One region of the Micrococcus sp. TA1 genome, then DNA from elsewhere that is predicted to be linked to it. Evidence: predicted binding sites of a transcription regulator. Region 1 holds the regulator's gene; the other holds the start of a gene.
What was found. Region 1 encodes LexA, which represses DNA repair genes until DNA is damaged. Its sites were predicted from a motif close to TCGAACANNTGTTCGA; they were not measured.
Positions count from the first base shown of each region.

Region 2: a site for LexA is predicted at 3,317-3,332, ahead of GGQ69_RS05430 (DUF6504 family protein). Genes of this name have one in related genera too.

Region 1 is NZ_JACHNW010000001.1:690,319-704,591, forward strand. It holds gene miaB (tRNA (N6-isopentenyl adenosine(37)-C2)-methylthiotransferase MiaB) at 1-1,428, shown strand, start outside; gene miaA (tRNA (adenosine(37)-N6)-dimethylallyltransferase MiaA) at 1,437-2,354, shown strand; gene dapF (diaminopimelate epimerase) at 2,351-3,304, shown strand; gene GGQ69_RS02875 (GNAT family N-acetyltransferase) at 3,301-3,825, shown strand; gene GGQ69_RS02880 (class I SAM-dependent methyltransferase) at 3,940-4,560, opposite strand; gene hflX (GTPase HflX) at 4,916-6,478, shown strand; gene GGQ69_RS02890 (ATP-dependent DNA helicase) at 6,475-8,565, shown strand; gene GGQ69_RS02895 (hypothetical protein) at 8,569-9,483, opposite strand; gene lexA (transcriptional repressor LexA) at 9,510-10,247, opposite strand; gene GGQ69_RS02905 (LysM peptidoglycan-binding domain-containing protein) at 10,482-10,841, shown strand; gene GGQ69_RS02910 (histidinol-phosphate transaminase) at 10,980-12,119, shown strand; gene hisB (imidazoleglycerol-phosphate dehydratase HisB) at 12,175-12,792, shown strand; gene hisH (imidazole glycerol phosphate synthase subunit HisH) at 12,792-13,445, shown strand; gene GGQ69_RS02925 (hypothetical protein) at 13,445-13,603, shown strand; gene priA (bifunctional 1-(5-phosphoribosyl)-5-((5-phosphoribosylamino)methylideneamino)imidazole-4-carboxamide isomerase/phosphoribosylanthranilate isomerase PriA) at 13,640-14,273, shown strand, end outside.
Region 2 is NZ_JACHNW010000001.1:1,241,843-1,256,115, reverse strand. It holds gene GGQ69_RS05435 (DNA polymerase III subunit alpha) at 1-2,809, opposite strand, end outside; gene GGQ69_RS05430 (DUF6504 family protein) at 2,809-3,138, opposite strand; gene GGQ69_RS05425 (maleylpyruvate isomerase family mycothiol-dependent enzyme) at 3,496-4,194, opposite strand; gene GGQ69_RS05420 (aromatic acid/H+ symport family MFS transporter) at 4,435-5,877, shown strand; gene GGQ69_RS05415 (LuxR family transcriptional regulator) at 5,906-8,746, opposite strand; gene GGQ69_RS05410 (1,6-dihydroxycyclohexa-2,4-diene-1-carboxylate dehydrogenase) at 8,812-9,639, opposite strand; gene benC (benzoate 1,2-dioxygenase electron transfer component BenC) at 9,639-11,213, opposite strand; gene benB (benzoate 1,2-dioxygenase small subunit) at 11,308-11,844, opposite strand; gene benA (benzoate 1,2-dioxygenase large subunit) at 11,879-13,252, opposite strand; gene GGQ69_RS05390 (benzoate/H(+) symporter BenE family transporter) at 13,662-14,273, opposite strand, start outside.

The DNA of each region.
Region 1 (14,273 bases):
CGCATCTCCGGTCTGCTCGAATCCGCCGGGTACTCCCCGGCAGACGAGGCCACGGAGCCGGACCTCGTGGTCTTCAACACCTGTGCCGTCCGGGAGAACGCGGACAACCGCCTCTACGGCAACCTGGGCAACCTGCGCTCGGTCAAGGACAACCACCCGGGCATGCAGATCGCGGTGGGCGGCTGCCTGGCCCAGAAGGACCAGAAGACCATCCTGGAGAAGGCGCCCTGGGTGGACGTGGTCTTCGGCACCCACAACATCGGCTCCCTGCCGGTGCTGCTGGAACGGTCCCGGCACAATCAGCAGGCGGAGCTGGAAATCCTCGAGTCGCTCGAGGTCTTCCCGTCCACCCTGCCTACCAAGAGGGATTCCACCTACTCGGGGTGGGTCTCCATCTCGGTGGGCTGCAACAACACGTGCACCTTCTGCATCGTCCCCGCCCTGCGCGGCAAGGAGAAGGACCGCCGCCCCGGGGAGATCCTCGCCGAGGTGCAGGCGCTGGTGGATGCCGGCGCCGTGGAGGTCACCCTGCTCGGCCAGAACGTCAACACCTATGGCGTCGAGTTCGGGGACCGGGGGGCCTTCGCGAAGCTGCTGCGGGCCTGCGGCGGGATCGAGGGCCTGGAGCGGGTGCGGTTCACCAGCCCCCACCCGGCCTCCTTCACCGATGACGTCATCGAGGCGATGGCCGAGACCCCGAACGTGATGCCGCAGCTGCACATGCCCCTGCAGTCCGGCTCGGACAAGGTGCTCAAGGACATGCGCCGGTCCTACCGGTCGAAGAAGTTCCTCGGCATCCTGGACAAGGTCCGCGACCGGATCCCGCACGCCGCCGTCACCACGGACATCATCGTCGGCTTCCCCGGGGAGACCGAGGAGGACTTCCAGGACACCCTGGCCGTCGTGGAGGCCTCCCGGTTCTCCTCCGCCTTCACGTTCCAGTACTCCATCCGCCCCGGGACGCCCGCGGGCGAGATGGAGGACCAGGTGCCCAAGCACATCGTGCAGGAGCGCTTCGAACGGCTGACCGCCCTGCAGGACAGGATCAGCGCGGAGGAGACGGCGAAGCTGCTCGGCACCCGCCAGGAACTGCTGGTGACCAACCAGCCCGGCAGCAAGGGCGCGGAGACCGGGCGGCTCGCCGGCCGCGCCCCGGACAACCGCCTCGTGCACTTCAGCGTCCCGGCGGGGGAGCAGGCGCCGCGCCCCGGGGACTTCGTCACCGTGACCATCACCGAGTCGCACCCCTACCATCTCATCGCCGACCCCACGGCCCAGGACTACCTCCTGCGCCGGTCGCGCTCGGGTGACGCCTGGGACCGTGCCCAGGCCGAGTCCTGCGGCGTGCCCGCACCGGGCGGGGTGGCCGGTGCCGCCGGGACCGCCGGGGTGAGCCTGGGCATGCCCTCCCTGCGCGTCGGTTCCTGAGCCGGTCCATGCAGGAGGTGATCGCCGTCGTCGGGCCCACCGGGACCGGGAAGTCCGACCTGGCGCTGGACCTGGCCGAACGCCTGGGCGGGGAGATCGTCAACACGGACGCCCTGCAGCTCTACCGCGGCATGGACATCGGCACGGCCAAGCTGCCCCCGGCCCAGCGGCGGGGGATCCGGCACCACCTCCTGGACGTCCTGGAGGTCACCCAGGAGGCCTCCGTGGCACGGTTCCAGGGTGCCGCGCGCGAGGTGATCGAGGACATCACCCGGCGGGGACTGAGGCCGGTCCTCGTCGGCGGGTCCGGGCTCTACGTGCGGGCCGCCCTCGACGAGCTCGAGTTCCCGCCCACGGACGCGGTCGTCCGGGCCCGCTTCGAGGAGCTGGCCGCGCGGGTGGGCCTGGACGGGATGCGCGAGCGACTGCGCGAGGTCGACCCGGCCAGCGCGGAGCGGCTGGGCGACGTCCGCCGCGTGGTCCGTGCCCTGGAGGTCCATGAGCTCACCGGCCGGCCCTTCTCCTCCTTCATGCCCCGGCGCACCTATCTGCGGCCCACCGTCCAGATCGGCCTGGACCTGGACCGCGCCCGGTTGCATGCCCGCCTGTACGGGCGCGTGGTGGGCATGGTGGAGACCGGGCTCGTCGACGAGGTCCGGGACCTGGACGCCGCCGGCCTGCGGACGGGGAAGACCGCGTCCAGGGCCATCGGTTATGCCCAGGTCCTGCAGGTCCTCGACGGTCAGGCGGACCTGGACTGGGCCATCGAGGACACCGCGACCGCCACGCGCCGCTTCGCCCGCCGGCAGCTGACCTGGTTCCGGGCCGACCCTCGCGTGACGTGGTTCGACCCGACCGAGCCGCACCTGCTGGACCGGGTGCTGGCGCACCTGGGCGGACAGGTCCCGCCTAGACTGGCTCCATGACCCTGCCGATCGCCCAGGACCCCGACCGCCTGCGGACCGCCCTCGACCAACTGGGCGGCCTGCGCTATGCCAAGGGACAGGGCACCGGCAACGACTTCGTGCTCGTGCCCGATCCGGACGGGGAGACCGAGCTGTCCCCGGACCACGTGGCCGCCCTGTGCGACCGGCACTTCGGCGTCGGCGGTGACGGGCTGATCCGGGTGGTGGAGTCCTCTCATCTCATCGAGGGACGCGACCTGCTGCAGGACCACCCGGAGGCCGTCTGGTTCATGGACTACCGCAACTCGGACGGTTCCGTGGCCGAGATGTGCGGCAACGGCGTCCGCGTCTTCGTGCACTACCTCGCCGAACGCGGCCTGGTGGACCTGGCACCGGGGCAGGAACTCACCATCGGGACCCGCGCCGGGGTCCGCACCGTGACCCGGTTGGAGGACGGTTACGCGATCGACATGGGGCCGTGGAGTCTCATCGATCCCGAACTGGCCCGCGAGAGCGCCTCCGACTCGCTCGTGCTCGCGGCCGGGCTGGTGGACCCGCGGCCCGCCCTGAGCATCTCGCTGGGCAATCCGCACACCGTCGTGGCGCTCGCCGAGCCCGCCGAACTGGCGGCCCTGGACCTCACCCAGCAGCCGTCCGTGGACCCGGTGCCGCCCAACGGCACCAACGTCGAATTCGTCGTCGCGGCCGACCCGCTGTTCCACGGCGACGTCGGCCGGGTGGACCTGCGCGTGCACGAACGCGGCGTGGGCGAGACGCTGTCCTGCGGTACCGGTGCCTGCGCGGCCGCGGCCGCCGTCCGCCTCTGGGCCGGGGACGAGACGGCCACCCGGTGGCAGGTGGGGGTGCCCGGTGGCCTCGTGGGCGTGGATTTCCGCGCCCAGCCCGACGGCACCGAGCACGTGATCCTCTCCGGTCCGGCCGAGCTGGTCTTCGAGGGCACGGTGCTGTGAGCCCGGTCCGCTGGACGGTGCGGCCCGAGGACTCCGGAGGAGGGGACCGGGCGGCCGTCCGCCGCGTCGTGGAGGCCGCCTTCCCGACGCCGGCCGAGGCCGACCTCGTGGACGCCCTGCGCAGGGATCCGGGCGCCTGGCTGCCCGGGCTGTCCTGGGTCGTCGCGGACGCCCGCGACCCCGACGCCGGCCCCGTGGGACATGCACTGATCACCCGGTGCCACGTGGGCGGGGAACCGGCGGCCGCCCTCGCCCCCTGCTCCGTTCTCCCTGACCACCAGGGCCGCGGGGCGGGCACCGCGGTGATCGAGGCCGTGCTCTCGGCCGCGCGGGAGGCCGGGGAACGCCTCGTCCTCGTGCTGGGGCACGCCGGGTACTACCCGCGCTTCGGGTTCCGGCCGGCGTCGGGCCTCGGGATCAGCGCGCCGTTCGAGGCGCCGGACGAGTCGATGATGGCGCTCGTGCTCGGCGAACCGGTGCCCTCCGGACCGATCGCCTACCCGCCCGCGTTCGGGGTCTGAGCACGCATCCGTGGACCGGCGGGGGTCACCGCCCGAGGGCAACGGCCGGGATGACCCGCTGTCCTCCGCGCGGCCGGCGCGTTCCCGCACCCCGCCCCGGCCGGACGGGCCGGCTCAGGCGCGTTCGACCAGCAGGATCCGGAACCCCTTCTCCGTGGCGTGCCGGGAGACGCTGAACTCACCGGGGTGCCGTTCCTCCAGGGCGGACCGGATCCAGGGGAGCAGGGAGTCGGCCCCCAGGTTCTTCTGGACCACGAGGAAGGCCCGGCCTCCGGGTGCCAGCCGGGGGAGCCACTGCAGCAGGATCCCGTGCAGGGCCTCCTTGCCCACGCGGATCGGCGGGTTGGACCAGATCAGGTCGAACCGGGCGGACTCCGCCACGTCCTCCGGCCGGCACACGGTGACGCGGTCCAGGCCGAGGGCGGCGGCGTTGTCCCGGCACAGATGGGCCGCCCGGTCGTTGACCTCCACGGCGGTGACCTCCGCCTGCGGGCTGGACAGCCCGAGCGTGAGCGCCAGCGGTCCCCAGCCGCAGCCGATGTCCAGGAACCGGCCCGACGGCGGCGGCTCGGGGACGGTGCGGAGCATCGCCGCCGTGCCCTTGTCCAGGCCCTCCGGCGAGAAGATGCCGTTCGCCGTCTGCACCGCGACCTCCCGGCCGGCCAGGGTGAGCGTGATCCGGCGTCGACGCTCGGGCGTGGCGGGGTCGGCGGAGAAGTAGTGTGCGGAGTCCATCACCGCCCGATGTTACTTGACAGGGGCCATATACTGGACGGCATGTGGATTTTCCTGCGCTGAGCTGGCGTGAGCGACTGCTCACGGCTCCGGACCGATGACTCCCCGCGCTGACGGGTCGAGGATCGCTCCGTGATGGCAACCCACCCATCCAGCACCGTCCCGAACGCCCCGCCGCGGAATCGGCGTCGTTCGACGTGCACCCGCTCGGCCCCGCGCAGCGCCGCGGCCGACGGCCGATTCCCCGGGAGGTCCACCCATGGCCCCGAACAACCCCATCCCCAGCGGCACGCCAGACCCTTCGGGCGTCCGTCCGAGCGACTACCCTAGATACCACGCATCTTCCAAGGAGACCATGACCGAGAACCCCCAGCACGGGAACGACCAGCCGGACGAGACCCAGATCCAGGACGTGATCGAACGTATCCTGGCCGCCGATGCGGCCAGTGCCTCCGTCGAGCACGGCGTCAGGCCCACCGAGGGCCGTGCCCTGGCCCTGTCCGACGGCGACGACGGGCACACCGAGGCCGACGGTGAGCAGTTCGACCTCGCCGAGCGCCAGGCCCTGCGCCGGGTCACCGGGCTCTCCACCGAGCTCGAGGACATGTCCGAGGTCGAGTACCGGCAGTTGCGCCTCGAGCGCGTCGTGCTGGCCGGGCTCTGGTCCGAGGGCACCGCCGCGGACGCCGAGAATTCCCTGCGCGAGCTGGCGGCGCTCGCCGAGACCGCGGGCTCCGAGGTGCTCGACGGCCTCATCCAGCGCCGCCACACCCCCGATCCGGCCACCTTCCTCGGTAAGGGCAAGGCCGAGGAACTGCGGGACATCGTCGCGATGACCGGCGCGGACACCGTGGTCGTGGACTCGGAGCTGGCGCCCTCCCAGCGGCGTGCGCTCGAGGACGTGGTCCGGGTGAAGGTCATCGACCGCACCGCCCTGATCCTGGACATCTTCGCCCAGCACGCCAAGTCCCGTGAGGGCCGGGCCCAGGTGGAGCTGGCCCAGCTCGAGTACCTGCTGCCGCGACTGCGCGGCTGGGGTGAGTCCATGTCCCGTCAGGCCGGTGGCCGGGCGGCCGCCGGCGAGGGCATCGGCTCCCGCGGTCCCGGTGAGACGAAGATCGAGCTGGACCGCCGGCGGATCCGGACCCGGATGGCCAAGCTGCGCCGGGAGATCGCGGCCATGAAGCCCGCCCGCGAGACCAAGCGGGCCAACCGCCGCCGCAACAGGGTGCCGTCCGTGGCGATCGCCGGATACACGAACGCCGGCAAGTCCTCACTGCTGAACCGGTTGACCCATGCCGGGGTACTGGTGGAGAACGCCCTGTTCGCCACCCTGGACCCCACCGTGCGCAAGGCGGTCACCCCGGACGGGATCGGCTACACGCTCTCGGACACGGTCGGGTTCGTGCGGTCCCTGCCCACCCAGTTGGTCGAGGCGTTCCGCTCGACCCTCGAGGAGGTCGCGGACGCGGACGTGATCCTGCACGTCGTGGACGCCTCGCACCCGGACCCGGAGGGCCAGATCGCCGCGGTCCGCACCGTGCTGGCCGAGGTGGACGCGCGCCGGATCCCCGAGATCATCGTGCTGAACAAGGCCGACGCCGCGGACCCGGTGGCGATCGCCCGGCTGCGCCAGCGCGAACCCCGCTCGGTGGTGGTGTCCGCACGTACCGGTGAGGGCATCGCCGAGCTCGAGCGGGCCATCGCGGACGCCATCCCGCGTCCGGACGTGGCCCTGGACCTGCTCATCCCGTTCACGGACGGGGACGTGGTCTCCCGGTTGCACTCCCCGGATGCGGACATCATCTCCGAGACCTATGAGTCGGGAGGCACCCGGCTGCGGGTGCTGGTCCGCGAGGACCTCGCCGATGACCTGCGGCGTTTCTCCGTCGACCGGCCGGAACCGGCCGGGGCATGACGGACACGGCACAGCACACCGCTCCGGATCAGGACGTGCTCGCCCGGACCGAGGCCGAGCGGCAGGCCCTGCAGTGGCTGGACGCGGCCGTCGAGGCGACGGGCGGACAGCACCGCGAGGGCCAGCGCCGCATGGTCGTGGAGGTGGCCCGCTCCCTGGAGTCCGGGACCCACCTGCTCGTACAGGCCGGCACCGGCACCGGGAAGTCGCTGGCCTACCTGGTGCCGGCACTGCAGCACGCGGTGGACGCCGAGGCCCCGGTCGTGGTCGCCACCGCCACCCTGGCCCTGCAGGCGCAGATCATGCGCCGGGACGCCCCGCGGTTGCTGGAGGCCCTGCAGGACGAGTTGCCCCGGGAGATGACCGTGGCACTCGTCAAGGGCCGCTCCAACTACCTGTGCCGGCACAAGATCGACGGGGGCTTCCCCGAGGAGGACGGGCAGGCCCTGTTCGGCCTGGCCGACGACGGTGAGGCGATGGTCACCGGTGACGCGGGACCGACCAGCCCGCTGGGCCGGGAGGTCAAGCGGCTGCGCGACTGGGCCGAGGAGACCGAGTCCGGGGACCGGGACGACCTCGAGCCCGGGGTGAGTGACCGGGCCTGGCGCCAGGTCTCGGTCTCGGCGGTCGACTGCATCGGCGCCCAGCGCTGCCCGATGGCCGAGGAGTGCTTCTCGGAACGGGCGCGGGCCGATGCGGCCGAGGCCGACGTGGTGGTGACCAACCACGCGTTGCTGGCCATCAGTGCCTTCGAGGGCCTGGCCGTCCTGCCGGAGTTCGACGCGGTGATCGTGGACGAGGCCCACGAGCTGCAGGACCGGGTCACGGGGGCGGTGACCGGACAACTGTCCGGAGCCATCGTCCAGGCGGCCGGTTCCGCGGCACGCAAGCACACGGCGATCGCGGTCGAGGACCTGATGCAGGCCGGCGTCGGGCTGGACGCGGCGTTCGCCGCCACTCCCACGGGACTCATCCCGCGCGGGCCGGACGAGGTCCAGCAGAACGCCCTGCGGGCGGTCCGGGACGCGGCGCGGCAGGGGCTCAGCGACTCCAAGGGGCCCGGTGGGGCAGGCGGTTCCGCCGAGGCGGCCGACGGTGGCCGGCAGATGGCACGCTCACGGCTCCAGGAGGTCCTCGAGGTGGCCGAGAGGATGCTCGACGCCGTCCCGGACGCGGACTACCCCGAGGTGCTGTGGGCCTCCCGTCCGGGCCGCTTCGAGCCGGGGACCGGATGGGTCCCGGGTGACGAGACCGCCGCGCCGGTGGTGTGCGTCGCCCCGTTGTCGGTGGCCGGCCGGCTCCGGGAGGGGTTGTTCGGCCAGGCGACCACGGTACTGACCTCCGCGACCTTGACGGTGGGGGAGTCCTTCGACCCCGTGGCGGGCTCGCTCGGCCTGCTCGGGCCGGGCGCTCCGCGATGGACCGGGGTGGACGTGGGCAGCCCCTTCGACTACCCGCGCCAGGGCGTGCTCTACGTGGCCCGGCACCTGCCCCGGCCCGGCCGGACCTCCTCCCCGGACGCCTACGACGAGCTCGAGTCCCTGCTGCGCGCCTCCGGGGGAGGGGCACTGTGCCTGTTCTCCTCGAGGCGCGCGGCCGAGGACGCCGCCGCGGAGATGCGCAGCAGGCTGGGGGCGGCGCCCCAGATCCTCTGCCAGGGCGACGCCACCCTCTCGGCCCTCGTCCGCCAGTTCGCCTCCGAACCGGACACCTGCCTGTTCGGGACCATGAGCCTGTGGCAGGGCGTGGACGTGCCCGGATCGGCCTGCCGTCTGGTGGTGATCGACCGCATCCCGTTCCCCCGTCCGGACGACCCGCTGGGGACCGCACGCACCCGGGAGGTCAGCCGTCACGGCGGCAACGGGTTCATGGCCGTCTCGGCCGCCCACGCCGCCGTGAGGCTGGCCCAGGGCGCCGGCCGGCTGATCAGGACCACCACGGACCGTGGCGTCGTGGCGGTGCTGGACCCCCGGCTGGCCACCGAACGCTACGGAGGGTTCTTGCGGTCCACCCTGCCGGACTTCTGGCCGACCACCGACCCGGCTGTGGTGCGGGGCGTGCTGGAACGCCTGCGCGACCCGGCCTAGGGATCACGAGCGGTCGACGGCCGAGAGCAGCTCCAGCACCTCGACCGTTCGGATGCCCCGCCAGTCCAGGCCCTGGCCCGGGCACCACGCGGCCCAGTCGACGTGCCAGCCCCCATCGGACTGCTGGCCCATGACGACCCGGTCGACGTCTGCCCGGAGCTGCCTGTCGGTGAAGAGCAGGCGCGCGGGGGTCGCGGCCCCCGGCTCGATCACCGGGGCCGACCACGGGTCGGCGGCCAGGTCCCAGGGGTGCAGTCGTTCGCCCTCGGCCCCGCCTTCCACCGGCAGCGCACCGTCGCGGTCCAGGCGGGAGCGCCATGTCTCGATCGCCGCGGTCTCGGCAGGACCCTCGGTGCGGGGACCCCGGTCCGCGGCCAGGAAGCGCAGGGCGTACTTGACGGCGTAGGCCGACAGCCCACCCTCCCGCAGCTGGGAGCGGCACCACTCCGTGGCCGCCTCGGCCCACCCGCCGACGAAGCCGGTCCGGAGGGCGGCGGCCGCGAAGCCGAAGGTGAGGTGTGATCCTCCGGGCCACAGCTGTACCCAGGGCGCGTGCGGCCAGGCCAGGGAGGGCTCGGTGACGAAGGGCAGCGAACCGTCGAGCCCGGACGCCGAGGCAGCCCACTCGAGCGCGCTGCGGAACCAGGGATGGTCGGCCAGGTCCCACCCGGCCAGCAGGTCGAGGGCGGTGAGGGTGGCGAGGGGCTCGCTCACCGGGGAGCGGACATCGGGCTCCAGGCCGTGACCGAATCCGCCGTCGGGGTTGCGATACGCGCCCAGCGCCGCCAGGACGCCCTCGGGACCGCCCCCGTGCAACAGCAGGTCCAGGCGACGACGCTCCAGGAGCCGTCCCCGGGTGTAGACGAAGCGCTCGGCGTCCGCCACCCGGACGCCTCTCGGGAAGGGACGGTGGTTCATCGCCGCGCTCCGCATCAGTGTCCCGGTCAGAGGGCCCGCAGGACCGTGACCACCTTGCCCATGACCGTCGCCTCGTCTCCGAGGATCGGCTCATAGGCCGAATTCTGCGGCAGCAGCCACGTGTGCCCGTCGCGCTGCCGGAACGTCTTGACGGTGGCCTCATCATCCAGCAGGGCCGCCACGATGTCACCGTTCTGGGCCGAGTTCTGCTGGCGGACCACCACCCAGTCCCCGTCGCAGATCGCGGCATCGACCATCGAGTCACCGGAGACCTTGAGCATGAACAGCTCTCCCTCGCCGGTGAGCTGGCGGGGGAGCGTCATGACGTCCTCGACCTGCTGGTCGGCCAGGATCGGCCCGCCGGCGGCGATGCGACCGACGAGCGGGACCGGGACGGAGGTGCCCTCCACCGCACCGGTGTGCAGGGCCGTGACCGGAGCCGGGCGGTCGGCGGTGTCCGGGGCGCCGGCCGCGGCCGTCGACACGGGCTGTCCGTCCTCGTCCAGCAGGACCTCCATGGCGCGGGGCCGTCCCGGATCCTTGCGGATGTACCCCCACTTCTCCAGTTGACCCAGCTGATGGGTCACCGAGGACAGCGAGGCCAGTCCGGCGGCGTCACCGATCTCCCGCATCGACGGCGGGTACCCGTGCTGCGCGATGGCCGAGCGGATCGACCCCAGGATGACCCGCTGGCGCGCGGTCAGCGTCCGGGCGGCAGGGGCGGGCTGGGAGTCCGGTTCGGGTCGGGGAGTCCGGGAGGCCATTCGAAGATCCGTTCTTAGCGTGTCCGTGGTGCCGGTTGAGATGTCTCATGGTCGGCCCGCGGGGAGTTGACGGGCCATCACGTGCCTCAGAGGCTACCGGAGGGGCAGGGCGGATTCAAAGATATGTTCGAATAATGTTTGGCGTGTTTCGAACAGACGTGCTAGACAAGAGGGCGAACGGATAGAACACACGTTCGAACAGCCCGGTCGCCCCGGGCGGAGAGGTTGAAGAGCATGAGCACTGCAGCATCGGTCGTGACCCGCACCGCCGGCTCGGCCGGATTCCACCTGAACCGTCGTGGCCGTTTCCTCTTCGTCGGACTCCCGATCCTCGTCGTGGCCGCGCTGGCGGCCGCGGCCGCCGTGTTCCTGGGCGCCCATGCCGTGGCCCCGGCCGCAGCATCGCCGGAGCGCCCCGTGGTCGCCCCGGTCGAGTCCGTCACCGTGGACTACGGTGACACCCTGTGGTCCGTGGCCGGCCAGGTGGCCCCGGACGCTCCGCGCAATCAGACCATCCTGCGGATCGGCGAGCTCAATGACCTGACCGGTTCCGAGCTGCAGCCGGGGCAGGTCCTCTTCGTCCCCCGGGGCTGACGCGGGCACCACCGGAACGTCCGCGGCCTCGGCCGGCCCGTCGCCCGGTTCGAGCCGCGTCAGAGGGGGGACCGTGGCGTGCCATGCACGGACGTCACCGGGGCTCGGGGGACTGACTGAGCGCCTAGGCTGTCTCGGGTGAGTGATGAGGATGCGATCTCGAATCCGGAGGCCCTGGCCGCCCTGCCGTTGCGTGAGAACCTGCGGGGCCTGAGCCCCTACGGTGCGCCCCAGCTGGACGTGGCGGTGGCGCTGAACACGAATGAGAACACCCATCCGGTCCCGGACGAGGTGGTCGCCGCCATCGCGGAGTCGGTGGCCGCTGCCGCCGTGACGCTCAACCGCTACCCGGACCGTGAGTTCACCGAACTGCGCAAGCGCCTGGCGGAGTACCTGGGGCACGGGTTGTCCGCGGCGAACCTGTGGGCCGCGAACGGTTCCAACGAGATCCTGCAGCAACTGCTGCAGGCCTTCGGTGGGCCCGGGCGCACCGTGATGAGCTTCCCGCCCACCTACTCGATGTACCCGCTGCTGGCCGCCGGCACGGACACCCGGTACGTGGCCGGTGTCCGCGGGGAGGACTTCTCCCTGACGGCCGCCTCCGCGGCGGCCCAGGTCGCCGAGCACCGGCCGGACGTGGTCCTGTTGTGCTCCCCGAACAACCCGACCGGCACCGCCCTGGGGCTGGACGTGGTGCAGGCCGTCTATGACGCCACCGAGGCCTACGGGGGCATGGTGGTCGTGGACGAGGCCTATGCCGAGTTCGCCCTCGCCGGCACGCGCTCCGCGCTCACCCTGTTGCCGGGCCGGCCGCGCCTGGTGGTCTCCCGGACCATGTCGAAGGCCTTCGCGCTGGCCGGCGCCCGCCTGGGCTATCTCGCCGCCGCACCGGAGGTCACCGACGCCCTGCGCCTGGTGCGCCTGCCCTACCACCTCTCCGCGGTCTCCCAGGCCACGGCCAACGCCGCCCTGCAGCACTACGACGTCCTGCTCGAGAACGTCGAGGACATCAAGGCCCAGCGCGACCGGATCGTGGAGGGGCTGCGCGATCTCGGTCTGGCCCCGGCCGTCTCGGACTCCAACTTCGTGTTCTTCGGCGGACTGGCCGATTCCCACGCGGTGTGGCAGGGCCTGCTCGAGCACGGGGTCCTGGTGCGCGACGTCGGGATCCCGCACCACCTGCGTGTCACCGCCGGGACCGAGGCGGAGACCACGGCGTTCCTCACCGCCCTGCGGGAGGTCCTGGCCGAGGCACCCGCCACGACGTCCGGCCAGTGACCGGCCCGGTAGACTGGACCACCGGATCCCCCCAACAGCAAGGAGCTGACAGAGCATGGGCGCAGAGCTGATCTCCGGCCGGAAGGCGCGGATGCAGCGCACCACCAGCGAGTCCGACGTCTACGTCGAGATGGACCTGGACGGAACCGGCACCTCCGAGATCTCCACCTCGGTGCCGTTCTACGACCACATGCTCACGGCACTGTCCAGGCACTCGCAGATCGACCTGACGGTCCGCGCTACCGGGGACACCCACATCGACGTCCACCACACCGTCGAGGACGTGGCCATCACCCTCGGCGAGGTGCTCAGGACGGCGCTGGGGGACAAGAGGGGCATCCGCCGCTTCGGCGAGGCCTCGGTGCCGCTGGACGAGGCCCTGGCGCGCGCCGTCGTCGACGTCTCCGGCCGACCGTACCTGGTGCACGAGGGCGAGCCCGAGGGCCAGCAGTACCACCTGATCGGCGGACACTTCACCGGGTCCATGACCCGGCACGTGTTCGAGTCGATCACCTACCACGCCTCCATCTGCCTGCACATGGACCTGGTCCGCGGCCGGGACCCGCACCACATCGTCGAGGCCCAGTTCAAGGCCTTCGCCCGCGCCCTGCGGGCCGCGGTCGAGGACGACCCCCGGGTCACCGGGGTGCCCTCCACCAAGGGTGCGCTCTGATGGCCGGTGTCACCGGCGCCGCCCGTCCCACCGTCGCCGTCCTGGACTACGGGTCCGGCAACACCCACTCCGCCGTGCGCGCCCTCCAGCGCGCCGGGGCGGATGCACGACTGACCGCGGACGCGGACGAGGTGATGAACGCCGACGGGCTCGTGGTCCCCGGAGTGGGCGCCTTCCAGTCCGTCATGGCCGCCCTCAAGGACCTCGGCGCGACCCGGTGGATCGGCCGGCGGGTGGCCGGGGGCCGGCCCGTGCTCGGCATCTGCGTGGGTCACCAGATCCTCTTCGACGCCGGCGTGGAGCACGGCGTGCGCACCGAGGGCATGGGCGAGTGGCCCGGCGTGGTCGAGGCCCTGCCGGCGCCGATCGTGCCCCACATGGGCTGGAACACCGTGCGCCCGGCCGAGGGCTCCGCGCTCTTCCGGGGCATCGAGGACGAGCGCTTCTACTTCGTGCACTCCTACGGCGTCCTGAAGTGGGAGTTCGACCAGGCCCACGAGAAGATCGCCCCGCCCAAGGTGACCTGGGCGAACCACGGAGGGGACTTCATCGCCGCCGTGGAGAACGGCCCGCTCGCCGCCACCCAGTTCCACCCCGAGAAGTCCGGTGACGCCGGGATGCAGCTGCTGGCCAACTGGCTCGGAACCCTCTGATGCCCTTCTGGTCCACCCTGCTCATCGCCCTGGGCGGGCTGCTGATCGGTGGCGCCTGGTCGCTGCGCCAGCAGAAGGCGCCCGTATGGCTGCAGGTCGGCTTCCTCGTGTGCGCCGTGCTGGCGATCATCGCCGGTTTCGTCACCGCCTCGTCCTAGACCACCTCGTCCGATCGAACCGAGAGGAACCCCCTCATGAGCCAGACCCCGCAGAGCGCACCGGCGCTGGAACTGCTGCCCGCCGTCGACGTCCAGGACGGCCAGGCCGTGCGCCTCGTCCAGGGCGAGGCCGGCTCCGCCACCTCCTACGGCGACCCGCTCGAGGCCGCCCTGGCCTGGCAGAAGGCCGGCGCCGAGTGGATCCACCTGGTGGACCTGGATGCCGCCTTCGGCCGCGGGGACAACCGGGACGTGATGTCCCGCGTGGTGGACGAGCTCGGCGTGAAGGTCGAGCTCTCGGGTGGCATCCGGGACGACGCCTCGCTGGAGAACGCCCTGGCGATGGGTGCCACGCGCGTGAACCTCGGCACGGCGGCCCTGGAGGACCCGGAGTGGACCGCGCGGGTCATCGAGCGCTTCGGCGACCAGGTCGCGGTCGGCCTGGACGTGCGCGGCACCACCCTGGCCGCGCGCGGCTGGACCAAGGAGGGCGGTGACCTCTGGGAGGTGCTCGACCGCCTCGAGCAGGCCGGTTGCGCCCGCTACGTGGTCACGGACGTCACCAAGGACGGGACGCTGAGGGGCCCGAACACCGAGCTGCTGGCCGAGGTGTGCACCAAGACGCCGAAGCCCGTGGTGGCCTCCGGTGGCATCTCCTCGCTGGAGGACG
Region 2 (14,273 bases), 550 kb from region 1:
GCGCCCCCAGCTGGGCCAGTCGCTCGAGGTTGCGCCGGGTGGGCCGGGCGCGGTCGCGCACGTCGGCCAGCGAGGCGTACGGCTGTCCGGCCACGATCCGCCGGACCTCGCGCTCGCTCAGCCCGGACATTGAGGTGAGCGCCAGGCGGATGCCCCACCGGCTGCCGTCGGGATGCCGGGAATGCCCGGGACGTGCAGGACCACCGGGCAGTTCCGGGTGGGCCGGCACCCACTCCATCCGGAACCTCTCCGTGGAGGCGTTGATGTCCACCGGGAGCACGGGGATGCCCATGCGGCGGGCCTCGGCGATCATCAGCCGGCGCGGGTACATGCCCGGGTCGTGCTCGAAGATCCCGGCCAGGAACGCCTCGGGGTGGTGGGTCTTGAGCCAGGCCGAGTGGTAGGTGGGCACGGCGAAGGCCGCCCCGTGGGCCTTGCAGAACCCGAAGGAGCCGAAGGCGTGCAGGGTGCCCCAGACCTCGTCGATGACGTCCAGGGGATAGCCCTTCTCCAGCGCCGCGGCCCGGAAGTAGGCCTCCACGACCTCCTCCTGCGGTCCACCGATCTGTCGGCGGAACTCGTCGGCCTTCGCCAGTCCGCAGCCGGTCATGGTGTCCAGGGTCCGCAGCACCTGCTCGTGGAAGACGGTCACCCCGTGGGTCTCGGATAGCACCGGTTCCAGGTCCGGGTGCGGGTACCTCGCCGCCGCGAAGCCGTGGCGCTGCTCGAGGAACGGGCGCACCATGTCCGACTGCATGGGACCGGGGCGGAACAGGGAGATGTCGATGATCAGGTCGTTGAACTCGACCGGGGCCAGCTTCCCGATCAGCTCCCGCTGGCCCGGTGACTCGATCTGGAAGATCCCCAGGGTGTGGGTGGTGCGGATCATCCCGAACGTGGCCTCGTCGTCCAGCGGCACCCGTTCCAGGTCGACCCGCTCCCCCGTGGTCCGCTCGATCTCCTCCAGCGTGTAGGCGATCGTGGACTGCATGCGCACCCCGAGCACATCCAGCTTGAGCATGCCCATGGGGTCCATGTCGTGCTTGTCGAACTGGCTCATGGGCAGCTCGATGCCCGAGGGCTGCACCGGGGTCCGGTCCAGCAGTGTCCGGTCCCCCAGGATCACCCCGCACGGGTGCATGGCGATGTGCCGCGGCAACCGGTCCAACCGCTCGGTGAGGTCCACCAGCAGGTCCAGTTGCTGCTGTCCCGCGGCCCGCCCGGACTCGACCTGCTCGGCGAACCCGCGCAGCTCGGGCATCCGGCCCATCGCCTCGCGGAAGCTCGAGGCGGAGAACCGCCACAGTTGCTTGGCGATCGTGTCCACCTGTTCGGCGTCCATCCCGAGCGCCATGCCGGCGTCCCGGACCGCCCCGCGGGCCCGGTAGCCGTTCTGCATGCTCATCAGCGTGGTGCGCTCGTTCCCGAACCGGGTGAAGATCGCCGCGTAGACGTCGTGCCGGCGGGCGGACTCCACGTCCACGTCGATGTCCGGCAGGGTGGAGCGGTCATGGGACAGGAAGCGCTCGAAGATCAGCTCGTGCCGCATCGGGTCCACGTTCGAGATCCGCAACAGGTGGTTGACCAGCGAGGACGCCCCGGAGCCCCGGGCCGAGACCCGGACCCCCAGGTCCTCGATCATCCGGACCACCTCGGCCACGGTGAGGAAGTAACTGGCGAAGCCGAGCCGGGTGATGATCCCCAGTTCGTGTTCCAGCCGGTCCTCCAGGTCCCGGCCGGCCCGCGACGACGAGAACCGGCTGCCGCTGTACAGCTGCGGGAAGCGGGCGTGGGCCCCGGTCAGGGTGCGCTGGCGCAGGGCGGTGACCGGGTCGCCGTCGATCCCGATCACCGAGGCCTCCGGTACCGTGGGCCGCCCCCAGCCCAGGTCCGGTCCGGGGTCCATCCGGCAGGCGTCGGCCAGGGCATGGGTGGCCTCCAGCAACGCGCCGGCGCCCTCTGCCCCGGCGGCGCGGCAGACCTCGCGGGCCACCTGGTGCATGGATCCGGCCGGCTTCAGCCAGCCCTGCCCGTTGGGCTGGAGGTCGGCCAGGGCCTCCAGGGAGCTCAGTGCCCGGGCGGCATCGAGGACGTCGGCGGTGGCGGCACCGTCCGGGGTGGCGTACCGTACCGCGTTGGTCAGCACCGCCGGGACCCGGGCGTCCCGGGCCGCGCGGAGCATCTTCACGGCGTGCGCGGCCGAGAGCTTCTCCCCGGGCGGGGACAGGTGGCAGACCACCTCCACCCGCAGCGACCCGGCCGGCAGGGCGGCCTTCCAGCGGCGCAGCAGCGCCCGGCCGGCGGTGTACCTGCGCGCGGCCATCAGCTGCCCGACGTCGGATCCCGGTCCCAGCAGCACGAACAGTTCCGGTGGGGCGCCGTGGTGGGGGCCGGCGGCCCAGCCGGCCAGCTCGTCCATCGTCACGTACGGCGTGCCCCCGGCGGACCCGCCCGTGGTGTGGGCGTGGGCCGCCGAGACCAGCCGGACCAGGGCACGGTAGCCGCTGCCCCCGGTCCCCCCACGGGCCAGCACGACCACCCGGCCTGCGCTGTCCAGCACCCCCGTGCCGGTGTGGTCGGATCCCCGGTGCACCGCCAGGTCCACGCCGATGACCGGGTCCAGGCCGTGTTCCCGGCAGGCCCCGACGTGCTTGGCGGTGCCGTACAGGCCGTCCCGGTCGGTGCAGGCCAGGAGATCGGCGCCGTCCGCGGCGGCCGCCGCGGCCAGCTCACCGGGCCAGGACACCCCGTAATGGGCGCTGAAGGCGCTGGCTACGTGCAGATGGGGGAACCCGGGGGTACCGCCCATCAGGCGCTCTCCCTCAGGCGCACGGCGGCGCCGTCATGGATGCGGACCAGCCGCCACCGGCCCGAGTCCAGGTGGTGGGAGATGTCCAGGGTGAGCAGCGGTGAGTTGCGGGCCCGTTCCAGGCGCACCTGCACCCGCCAGACCTCGTGGTCCACCAGCCCCGCGCCGCGGCCTCGCTCGGCCCGGTGTTCCTCGGTCCACCAGCGCCGTCGTTCGTACCAGCGCACCGGTTCGGCGGCCAGTACGTAGTCGCGGCCGTTCCACCCCAGGTGCAGCGGCACCCCCGCGGTCGTGCAGGCGACCGTGACCGATTGCGTGAAGATTCCCATGGGACCTGATATCCGTCCTTCTCGTCGTGCCTTCTCAGTGCCGTCGGTGCCGGGGTCCACGGTGGCTCCGGTCCGGCCGTCTGGGAAGGAACGGCGAACCGGAACCGGGGATGACCCGGCCTGGCGGTGGGAGGTAGCGGTCCGAGGGGAAGGTCCGGCCGTACTCCCACCATGGTATTAGAACGCATGTTCGAACACCACACGTCAGGCTAGGGAGGACGCCGGACACGATAAGCGCGCAGGTCACGCGCGTGTGCGTCACCCCTCAGGCACGGGGCAGGCCCGGGGGCGGAACGAGAAGGCGGAGCCAGGCGGACACCGGGTCACCGCGGCGGCGGGGTCACCAGGACCGCAGGGTCACCAGGACGGCAGCGCCGGCAGCGGACCGTCGGCCTCGACGTTCTCACCGTCACCACGGGCCAGCCAGGCCAGCAGGCCCTCGCGGTCGGACTCGACCCTCAGGGCGCCGTCGCCCACGACCCACTCGTCGCGCTCCTCGGTCACCAGGGTCATGCCGGGGGCGCCCTTCGCGCGCATGGTCCGCACCGCGGCCTCGACCGCGTTGAGCAGGGAGTCCGGGTCGGCCTCCTCGATGGTCCACGCCGTGTCCAGGTCGTGGTGGTGCACGACGACCTCGGAGATGCGCAGCGCGACGATCGAGGTCACCGGGATCTCCTTGCCGTGCAGGTCCACGGACTCGACGGCCGGTTCGCCACTGAGCCGCTCGGACTGCTCCGCGAAGAACGCGGACGACTCGTGAAGGCGGCGGAGCAGCTCCTCGCGGGGCAGGGCGGCCAGCTCGTCGATCTCCCGGTCCCGCGCCTCACGGGAGGGGTAGAGCTGCTGCTCCTCACCGGTGGTGGCCCAGTCGATGAGCCGCACGAGTGCCCGGCCGTTGGAGGCGAGGTGGGCCAGCACGTGGGCCCTGGTCCATCCCTCGCACAGCGACGGGGCACGCAGCTCCTCCTCGGACAGGGAGGCGGCGGTGGCCTCGAACATGGCGGTCTCCCGGCCGAGGCGGGACAGGTCGGAGTGCAGGCGCGCTGGATTGATCATGAAGGCCACCCTATCCACGCGCCGGGGGGCGTTCCACCGTCCGGACGGGTCCATCCAGACGGGTCCGGACGGCATCAGGAGGTTGCGGATCTCAACGGCCCGCCGGTGCCGCACCCCCCGGCGGAGGACTGGGTAAACCCCTCATATGATGCAGGTCACTCCTCTGGGACTCTGGAACGCAGCCCGGGGACCGGCAGCCGGCCGGCCCACCACGAACCGATCCGAGAGGACCGACAGCCCATGTCACACCCTCCTACCCCCGTCGCCCACGATCCGCGCCAGGAGGCACGCACGGCCAACTGGGTCGCGGCGATCGTCTGCTGCGCCCTCGTCTTCGACGGCTTCGACCTGACCATCTACGGCACCGTGCTGTCCACCCTGCTCGATGACCCGAGCCAGATCGGCCAGCTGGACGGCGCGGCGGCCGGCGCCCTGGGCTCCTACGCCCTGATCGGGGTCCTCGTCGGCTCCCTCACCTGCGGATTCCTGGGCGACCACTTCGGCCGCCGCCGGCTCATCCTCGGCGGCATCGCCTGGTTCTCCATCGGGATGTTCATCACCGCGCTGACCACCTCGGTGGCGGCGTTCGGCGTGATGCGCCTGCTCACCGGACTGGGGCTCGGGGTGATCCTGGCCACGGCCGGGGCCACGATCGCCGAGTTCGCCCCGGCGGGCAAGCGCAACTTCTACAACGCCCTCGTGTACTCCGGGATCCCCGCCGGCGGCGTCCTGGCCGCGCTGCTGGGCATCGTCCTGCTCGAACCGCTGGGCTGGCGCGGACTGTTCATGATCGGCGCCACGCCGATCCTGTTCCTGCTGCCGCTGGCCTGGTTCAAGCTCCCCGAGTCACCCCGCTGGCTGCACGCCCGCGGCCGCATCGAGGAGGCCCGTGCCGCCTCCGCGCGGACCGGGGTGCCCCTCCTGGAGGAGATCGTGGTCCAGCAGGCCGGCGCGGCGCCGGCCAAGCGGGGATTCGCAGCGGCCTTCTCCCGCCAGTTCTTCCTGCCGACCGTCCTGCTGGGCTTCATGTCCTTCTCCGGCCTGTTGCTCACCTACGGCCTGAACACGTGGCTGCCGCGCATCATGGAGGGCTACGGCTTCGACAAGGGCTACTCCCTGTCCTTCCTGCTGATCCTCAACAGCGGGGCCGTGCTGGGCGGGATCGTCGCCTCGCTGGCCGCCGACCGGCTCGGTGCGCAACGGATTGTGGCCACCACCTTCGTCCTGGCCGGGATCACCCTGGCGCTGATGACCTTCCAGTTCCCGGCGCCGGTCCTGTTCCTCTACATCGCCGTGGCCGGGGTCGGCACCCTGGGCACCCAGGTGCTGATCTACGGGTTCAGCTCGAACTACTACACGACCAATGCCCGCGCCGCCGGGGTCTCCTGGGTCGCCGGCTTCGGGCGCATCGGTGGCGTGCTCGGGCCCCTCATCGGGGGCTGGCTCACCGCGGCCGGCGTGGGCGGCAGCACCGCCTTCTACATCTTCGGCGGTGTGGCCCTCTTCGGCGCTCTGGTCACCCTGGCCGTGCCGCGGCAGTCGCGGCTGGAACGGGCCACGGACACCGCGGCCACCGCGGACGTTCCCGGCATCACCGGCGCCACCGGCGCCACCGGCGCCACCGGGCACCATGGCGCCGAGGCCGGCGAGCCGGCGAGCGCGGTCCCGGCGTCGCGAGCCTGAACGCCTCCGTGCGGCCCGCCGCCGTCCCTCAGTCCTCGGGACGGTAGCGGGCCGCCAGCTCGCTGCGGGACCGGACGCCGAGCTTCCGGTAGATGCGCGTCAGGTGGTACTGGACCGTCTTCTCCGCCAGGAACAGCGAGCGCGCCGCCTCCTTATTGGTGGCCCCGTGCGCCACGAGCTCCACCACGGCCTGTTCCTGCGCCGTGAGGTCGACGTCGGCCCGGCCCGCGGCCACGAGCACGGGGTCCGCGGGGGCGTCGACGGGGCCGACGTCCATCCCGGTGGCCTTGAGCTCGCGGTCACAGCGCTCGACGTAGGTCACGGCTCCCAGGGAGTCGTAGAGGTCCTTCGCCACCTGGAGCACCGAGGAGGCCAGCCGGCGCTTCCCCGCCCGGCGCATGCTCTGGCCGAAGGCGAAGCTGATCCTGGCCTGCAGGTAGGGCCGGTGCAGTCCCCGCAGCTGCCCCAGCGCGGACTCGAAGTGGTCGCGTGCGGCGTCCGGGTCGCCCTGCGCGGCGAGCAGCCGGCCCCGGGACCAGGACATCCGGGCCTGGTCGGAGGGAATCGCCCGTTCCCGGCACAGTCCCTCGAACGCGGTGAGGAACTCCTCGGCGCGCTCCAGCCGGTTCGTCATCACCAGGGCGTTGACATAGGTGTCCTGCCACGGCCAGAAGGAGACGCGACCGGCCGTCCAGGGGTCGATCTCCGTCAACGGCTCGAGCGCCTCCAGGGCGCTCTCGTAGTCGGACCGGGCCTCGTGGAACCGTGCCCTGGCCAGGTGGGCGGGCACGAGCATGGCCCGGTAGGTGCCCGGGTGGACGGCGGCCCTGGAGACGTAGTGACGCGCCCGTTCCCAGTCCCCCCGCATGGACCACAGCTCGGCGGCCGTCCAGTACAGCAGGGGCCCGATCAGGGGCATCCGGGCCGATTCCAGCCGGACCGAGGCCCGGGACACCGTGGCCGCGGCGGCGTCCCAGTCCCCCAGCACCAGTTGGGTCCGCGCCAGCCAGGCCTCCGCCCACAGGGAGATGCGCAGCGAACCGCCACGATGTTCCGTGGGGGTGGCCGCCTCGAAGCCCACCAGCGCCGACTCGACCTGGTCGGCCCGCAGGGCCAGCCAGGCGGCACCCATCTGGATCCGCTGCTTCTGGGCGTTCTCCCCGGCGCGGGCGGTGGCCCGCTCGTAGGCGGCCTCGGCCTCCTGCAGGCGCCCACGGGCATACAGACCGAGCCCGTAGATGGCCTCCGACTCGATGTGTGCCGGGCTGCCCGCCTCGGTCAGGGACATCGCCGTCTCGCCCCACTCGGTCATCAGCGGCCCGTCCCACGACGCCAGGCCGTGCAGGACGAAACGCTGGGCCGCCTGGGCGGCCGCCGCCGGGTCCCGGTCGGCGTCACTGGTCCGCCATGCCTCCTCGAGATGGTGCCGGGCGCTGCGGCTCTGGCCCGAGACGGTCGAGAGGTAGCCCAGGACCGAGGAGCGCAGGGAGGAGGACGGCATGGCCTCCACGGCCGAGGTCCAGGTCTGGGCCCGGGCGATGTCCCCGGCGCCGACCGAGGCGTCCACCGCCCGCAGCAACCGGTCGTCGTGGCGTTGCGGGTCCGTGGTGAGACGGGCCGCGGAGAACAGGGCGGACGAGACGTCCTGCCACGCGCCCCGTTCGCCCTGCCGGGCGGCGAAGTCCTCGAGCTCGGCGGCCAGGGCCGCGTCCGGTCCGGCCGCGGCGGCCACCCGGTGGGCCAACCGGTCGGCCTCCAGGGGCACGACGGCGGCCGCGCGCCGGTGCCGGGCCAGTCGCCTGCTCGGCAGGGCCTGTTCGTAGATCGCCTCGGCGGCCCCCGGCTCGACGAAGGAGACCGCCGAGCCGTCGTGGTCCACGGTCCACCGCAGCAGTCCGGCGCGATGGCCCTCGTCCAGGGCCTCGATCACGGCCTCCGGCCCGCTGAGACCGCTGACCGCCTGGATCTCGGCGAGCCCGGCCGGGGAGCCCAGCACGGCCAGGGCCTCGGCGACCTCGACCAGTCCCGGCGTGGCATCGGCCATCAGGCCCCGCACCCGGGACTGCATCCGGGCACTCGCCGGCAGTGACGGGAACCAGCTCTGCCAGGTCTCCGGCGGCATCTCCTGCAGCAGTTCCAGGACCGGTCGCGGCAGTCCCCGGGTGTGCCGGACGAGGCCCTGCGCCGCCGTGTCCCCCAGGTCCAGCCCGAAGCGGGACCGGGCGAGCCGGCGGACGTCCTCGGCGTCCAGGGGGTCCAGGCGCAGTTGGCGGACCCGGTACTGGCCGAGGAGGTCCCGCAGGCCGGGGGGCAGGGCGTGGGAGCGGGAGGGGTCGAGGGTGAACAGGAAGAGCACCTTCGAGGACTTCAGCCGCCGCATCACGAACACCAGGATGCGCACGCTGGCCTCGTCGAGATGGTGGACGTCGTCCACGGCGACCACCACGGGCCCCCGCAGCTGCAGTGTCTCCAGGTGGGTGGTCAGGGTGGCGGCGTAGTTCGCCGCCTGGGCGACGCTCAGTTCGGGCACCGGCATGGCGGGCGGCATGGGCGTGGCGTCGTAGCCCTTGGCCGACCGCAACGGTGCGGTGTCCATGAGCTGGGAGTACCCGGCCAGGGCCAGTTGGGACTCCCAGGCGTCCCCCACGGCGTTGAGGACCCTGATGCCGCGACCGGCAGACCGGCAGTGCTCGAGGAAGGACTCGAGGACCGCCGTCCGGCCCGATCCGGAGGGGCCGCTGAGCACCACGGTGCCCACCGTCCCGCGACGTGCCTGGCGCAGGGCCTCGTCCAGCTCGGCCAGGACCCCCGCGCGGCCGACCAGCACCCGGTCCGGTGCTGTCTCGCCGTCGGGCACCGTGTACTGCATGCGCACGAGACTAGCGGACGTGGGGGTGGCGCCCGTCACGGGACGGGCGCCACCGGCAGCCGCGCTCAGCCCAGGTCCCCCCCGGCGACCGGCAGCACGCTCCCGGTCAGGTACGAGGCCTCGGCGGAGGCGAGGAACACGATGGGCGCCGCCTGCTCGTCCAGCGTCCCGTAGCGCTTCATGAACGAGGACTCCACCGTCTGGTCGACGATGGCCTGGTACCACTGTCTCTCCTGCTCGGACTCCGCCTCGGGCCCCCGCTTCACCTTCCGCGGCGGCGCCTCCGTGCCGCCGGGAGCGGTGGCGACGACCCGGATCCCCCGTCCGGCGACCTCCATGGCCAGGGACTGGGTGAGCGCGTTGACACCGCCCTTGGCCGCCGCGTAGGGCACCCGGTTCATGCCGCGCGTGGCGACCGAGGAGACGTTGACGATCACGCCCGAACCCTGCGACAGCATCGTCGGCAGTACGGCGCGGCAGCTCCACAGCGTGGGGAACAGGGACCGGCGGATCTCGCGTTCGATCCGCTCCTCGTCGTACTCCTCGTAGGGCCGGGCCCAGATGGTGCCGCCCACGTTGTTCACCAGCACGTCCACGCGGCCGTGGGCGGCCACCGCGGCCTCCACGGCCTCGGCGGCGCCCGCGAACGTCTCCAGGTCCGCCGTGACCGAGGTGGCCGAACCGCCGGAACCGGTGTGGCCGGCGTCGTCGTTGATCCCCCGGGCCACCTCGTGGACGAGGTCGGCACGGTCCACGAGCACGACGGCGCCGCCCTCGGCCGCGATGCGCTCGGCCACCTTCTGCCCGATCCCCTGGGCGGAGCCGGTCACGACGGCGACCTGGTCCGCGAACCGCCCCGGGGTCAGGAACTGGCCGGCATGGCTCCGCCCCATCAGGCCCCGGCCACCTTCGCGTCGATCGCGGTGTCCATGGTGCCCTTGGCGTCGCGGGTGTGGTTCATGATGACCTCCCGCGCCCGGTCCCGGTCCTGCGCCTCGAAGGCCGAGACGACGTCGAGGTGGTCCTGGGCCACGCGCGAGAAGATCTCCGTGCCCTTCTCGAAGGTCGCCGCCATCTGGGCGTGGATGTCCAGGCGACGGTAGGACTCCAGCAGGGTGGGGTTGCCGGAGATGGTGAAGAGGTACTCGTGGAACTCCTCGTTGGTCCGCACGTACTCCTCCGGGTCGCCCACCCGGTCGCCGTCGACGAAGTCGACCGTGGCCTCGGCCAGGCGGCGGAACTGGGCCATCTGCTCCTCGCTGAGCCGGCCCATCATGAGCTCGGTGATCGCCAGCTCCAGGCCCATGCGGGCGTCGAGGTGGGCGAAGCTGTCCTCCTTGCGGAAGTCCAGCCGGCCGGTCTCCAGCGAGGAGATCGCCTCGGCGGCGGTGAGGGTGTCACCCTCGGCGGCCACCTGCTCGGGCGGGACGGGGGCACCGGTCTCGGCGTCGCCGCCCGTGGTCTCCTTCGGGGCGAAGCGCTCGAAGTAGAGGTTGGCCGGCTCGATGCCCTCGGAGTCCAGCCACTTCGAGACGGCGTTGACCATGGGCGGCGGGCCGCACAGGTAGATGTCCACGTCGCCCTCGTTGACATGGGTGGGTTCGATGACCTGGGTGACGTAGCCGGTGTGCGGGGCGGAGGTGCCCGGCTCGGAGGCGATGTAGTCCCAGGTGAAGTTCGGCAGTCGCTCCTCGTAGGCGCGCAGCCAGTCCAGGCCCACGATGTCGGCCTCGCGGGTGACGCCGTAGACGAGGTGGACGGGGTACTGCGTGGGGCCCTCGCACAGCTTCTCCAGGATGGACAGCAGCGGGGCCAGGCCGGTGCCGCCGGCCAGCAGCAGCAGCGGCCGCTTGGGCTCGCGCAGGAAGAACGAGCCGTAGGGCCCGGTGAACTCCACGGTGTCCCCGACCTGGGCGCGGTCGCGCAGGTACTCGGACATGGCCCCCTGCGGGGAGATGCGCACCATGAAGGAGGTCTCGTCCACCTCGGGACCGGTGCTGAAGGAGTAGGACCGCTCGGCGTCGGTGCCCGGCACCTTGATGTTGACGTACTGGCCCGGCAGGAAGGCGAGGTCCCCGCGGTTCTCCGGGGTCAGCGTGAAGGAGATGGTGGACTCGGAGTGCTTGTCCAGCTGGGTCAGCGTGGAGGTGAACGCGGCCGCCGAGGTCTTGGCCGACTCGGCGGTGGCCGGCACCTGGATGCTCATGTCCGACTCGGGCACGGCCTGGCAGGTGAGCAGGTAGCCCTTCTCCAGCTCCTCCTCGGTCAGCGCGTCGTCGATGAAGTCGCCCGGGTCGAACGAGCCGGAGTCGCAGAACGACTTGCACGTGCCACAGGCACCGTCGCGGCAGTCGGCCGGGATGTTGATGCGCGCCTTGTAGGCGGCGTCCATGATGGTCTCGAAGTCGCCGACCTTGACGACCTTCGTCACGCCGTCCTCGAAGCTCAGGGCTACCTTGTGTCCCATGGGTCCTCCTTGGTCCGGGCCGCATCCCGCGGCCCGCTGAATCGTGGGTGGTGGCCGGCCGCGCGCGTCGGCGGCCGGAAGGTCCCGGGGGACCTCAGATCATGTAGATGTCCACCACGTGGTGGATGTAGTCGTTCTTCAGGACGACCTTCTTGCTGCGGATGACCGGCTCGGCCCCCGAGAGGTCGATCGTGTAGAAGCTGGTGCCGAAGTACGTGTCCGTGGACTGGTACCGGTAGTACAGGGTGAACCAGTTGAAACGGACCTTGACCTGGTCGCCGTCGCGCTCGAGCACCTCGACGTCGGTGATGTTGTGCCCGGTGCGCGGGTCCGGCAGGGAGGTCGCGGAGGACCGGTCGGTCTTGATGCGGAAGACGCGGTCCTCGATCCCGCCCCGGTTGTCGTAGTAGATCAGGGAGATCTCGGACTGCGGGTCCTCGGTCAGCTCGTCGTTGTCGTCCCACGCCGGCATCCAGAACTCGGAGTCCGGGTGGTAGCACTCGAGCCACTCGTCGAAGTCGCGGTCGTCGAGCAGTCGGGCCTCCTTGTACAGGAAGGCGCGGACGGTCTCGAGGGTCAGGATGTCCTCGGTGGTCTTGACGGTGGGCACCGCGGTGGCAGTGGTGGTCATGGGAGCAGCTCCTCGCAGTTCGTGTCGGTCTCGGTCAGGCCAGGGCCGGCTCGGCGGCGGATTCCTCGGCGGCGACCGCCTGTTCCATGACCTCGTGCCAGTACATGTGCTGGATCGGGTACAGGCCCTCGTCCTCGGTGCGCGCACCGGAGGCGATGACGCCGTTCATGCCCAGGGCGGCGGCCTGCTCGTCCGGGCCGTCGACCTGGTGGGCGGAACCGCGGGACATGTCGTTCCACTGGGCGGTCTTGGCCCAGTAGGTCTTGTTGCAGGAGCGGAACTCCTCCAGGTCGTCCGGGGTGGCCATGCCGGTGGCGTTGAAGAAGTCCTCGTACTGGCGGATGCGCTTGGCGCGGTTCTCGGCCGACTCGCCCTTGGGGGCGATGCAGTAGATGGTCACCTCGGTCTGGTCCGCGGAGATCGGCCGGAAGTGGCGGATCTGCGAGGAGAACTGGTCCATGATGTAGACGTTCGGGTAGAGACACAGGTTGCGCGAGATGTTGATCATGAAGTTGGCCATCTCCTCCCCGTACTTCAACACCAGTTCGTCGCGGCGGTCCCACAGCGGGCGGTCCTGGGGGTTGGTCCACTCCTGCCACAGCAGCAGGTGGCCGTGCGGGTACGAGTAGAACCCGCCCTTGACCTTGCCCCACTTGCCGGCGTCCATGGCCTTGGTGGTGTTGGCGGAGTCGCCGGCGGTCCGGCGGGCGGTGGTGGCCGCGTAGTTCCAGTGCACCGAGGTGACGTGGTAGCCGTCGGCGCCGTTCTCGGCCTGGACCTTCCAGTTGCCGTCGTACGTGTAGGTGGAGGCGCCGCGCAGGACCTCGAGGCCCTCCGGGGACTGGTCCACGATCGAGTCGATGACCTTGGTGGCGTCCCCCAGGTGCTCCTCGAGCGGCAGCACGTCCGCGTTGAGGGAGCCGAAGAGGAAACCGCGGTAGGAGTCGAAGCGGGCGACCTTGGTCAGGTCGTGGGAGCCGTTGGTGTTGAAGCCCTCGGGGTAGCCGCCGTTGCGGCCGTCCTTGACCTTGAGCAGCTCACCGGAGTTCTTGAACGTCCAGCCGTGGAACGGGCAGGTGAAGGTGGTGCGGTTGTCGGTCTTGCGACGGCACAGCATCGCGCCGCGGTGGGAGCACGCGTTGACGATGCAGTTGAGCTTCTCCTCCTTGTCCCGGGTGATGACCACCGGGGTGCGGCCGATGTGGGTGGTGAAGTAGTCCCCGACGTTGGGGATCTGGGACTCGTGCGCCAGGTAGACCCAGTTGCCCTCGAAGATGTGCTTCATCTCGAGCTCGAAGATCTCCTCGTCGGTGAAGATCTCCCGCTTGGCCCGGATGATGCCCTTCTCACGGTCGTCGACCACGGCGTCGGTGAGGACTTCCCGGACATGGGACAGGTTCTCGGTCATGGCGTTCTCCTTCTGGCAGTGACACCGCGCTTCCAGGCCGGCAGGCCCGTTTCCGGCGCGATGGCGGAAAGTACGCCTGCCAGTCTGCCGAACGGTGACTGCGCTCACATCAGGGGAACCCCTAGGGCTGACCAAGGGGGTGATCCATATGCTCCTGCTACCCAATCCGTGGCGACAGGCTCTTGGATATCCGCAGGCCACGGGGCCTATGCTGGCCCGCGGGACCGGGAGTCGTTGCCCTCGTCACACCCTGACGCGGCCGGGCCGGGGGCCCGCCCCCCGGGTTCTGCCGAGGGCCGCCCGGTCCGTCAGTCCGCACCAGCGCCTGGCGCGCACCCCCAGGACGGAGGCGCCGATGCCCGAGCAGCGCCGCACCGCGCCGACGTGCCCTGCCCGCCCCCGGCCCGGCTCATGCCCGGGCCGCCGGGACCGCGTCGGGGGCGTCGGGCCCGGCCTCCGCCCCTGCCCGCAGTGCGGCGTGGTCCCCGCGTTCGAGCAGCCGGGAGACCGCGAAGCCGATCACGATGCCCCAGAACGCCGAGTGGAGGGTGAACAGGTCCAGTCCGGAGATCGTCACCACGAAGGTCACGAGGGCACCCATCGTGAACGTGGTCGAGAAGGCGGTGACGAACGCCTGGAGCAGCGCCCGCAGCATGGCGATCCCGCCGAGGGCGAGCACGAACGCCTCCGGCGTGGCCAGCATGAACCGCACCAGTCCGGGGGCGAGCAGGGCACAGGCCAGGGAGAGCACCGCGTAGACGAGGGCGGCGGTGTACTGGCGGTGCCGCTGCCCGGAGGCGGTCAGCAGGGCGTTCGTGGGACCGGTGACGCAGGCGGACACCGCCCCGAAGACCGCGTTGACGAGCGAGAACACCCCCGAGGCGACCGCGAACGAGGTGATCGGCGGACGGTGCCCGGCGGCCCGCAGGACGGCGATGCCCTGGCCGTTCTGCACGAACAGCACCGTGATGGCCAGCGGCACCACGAGCTCGAGCTGGGCGGCCCACGTGAACTCCGGGAC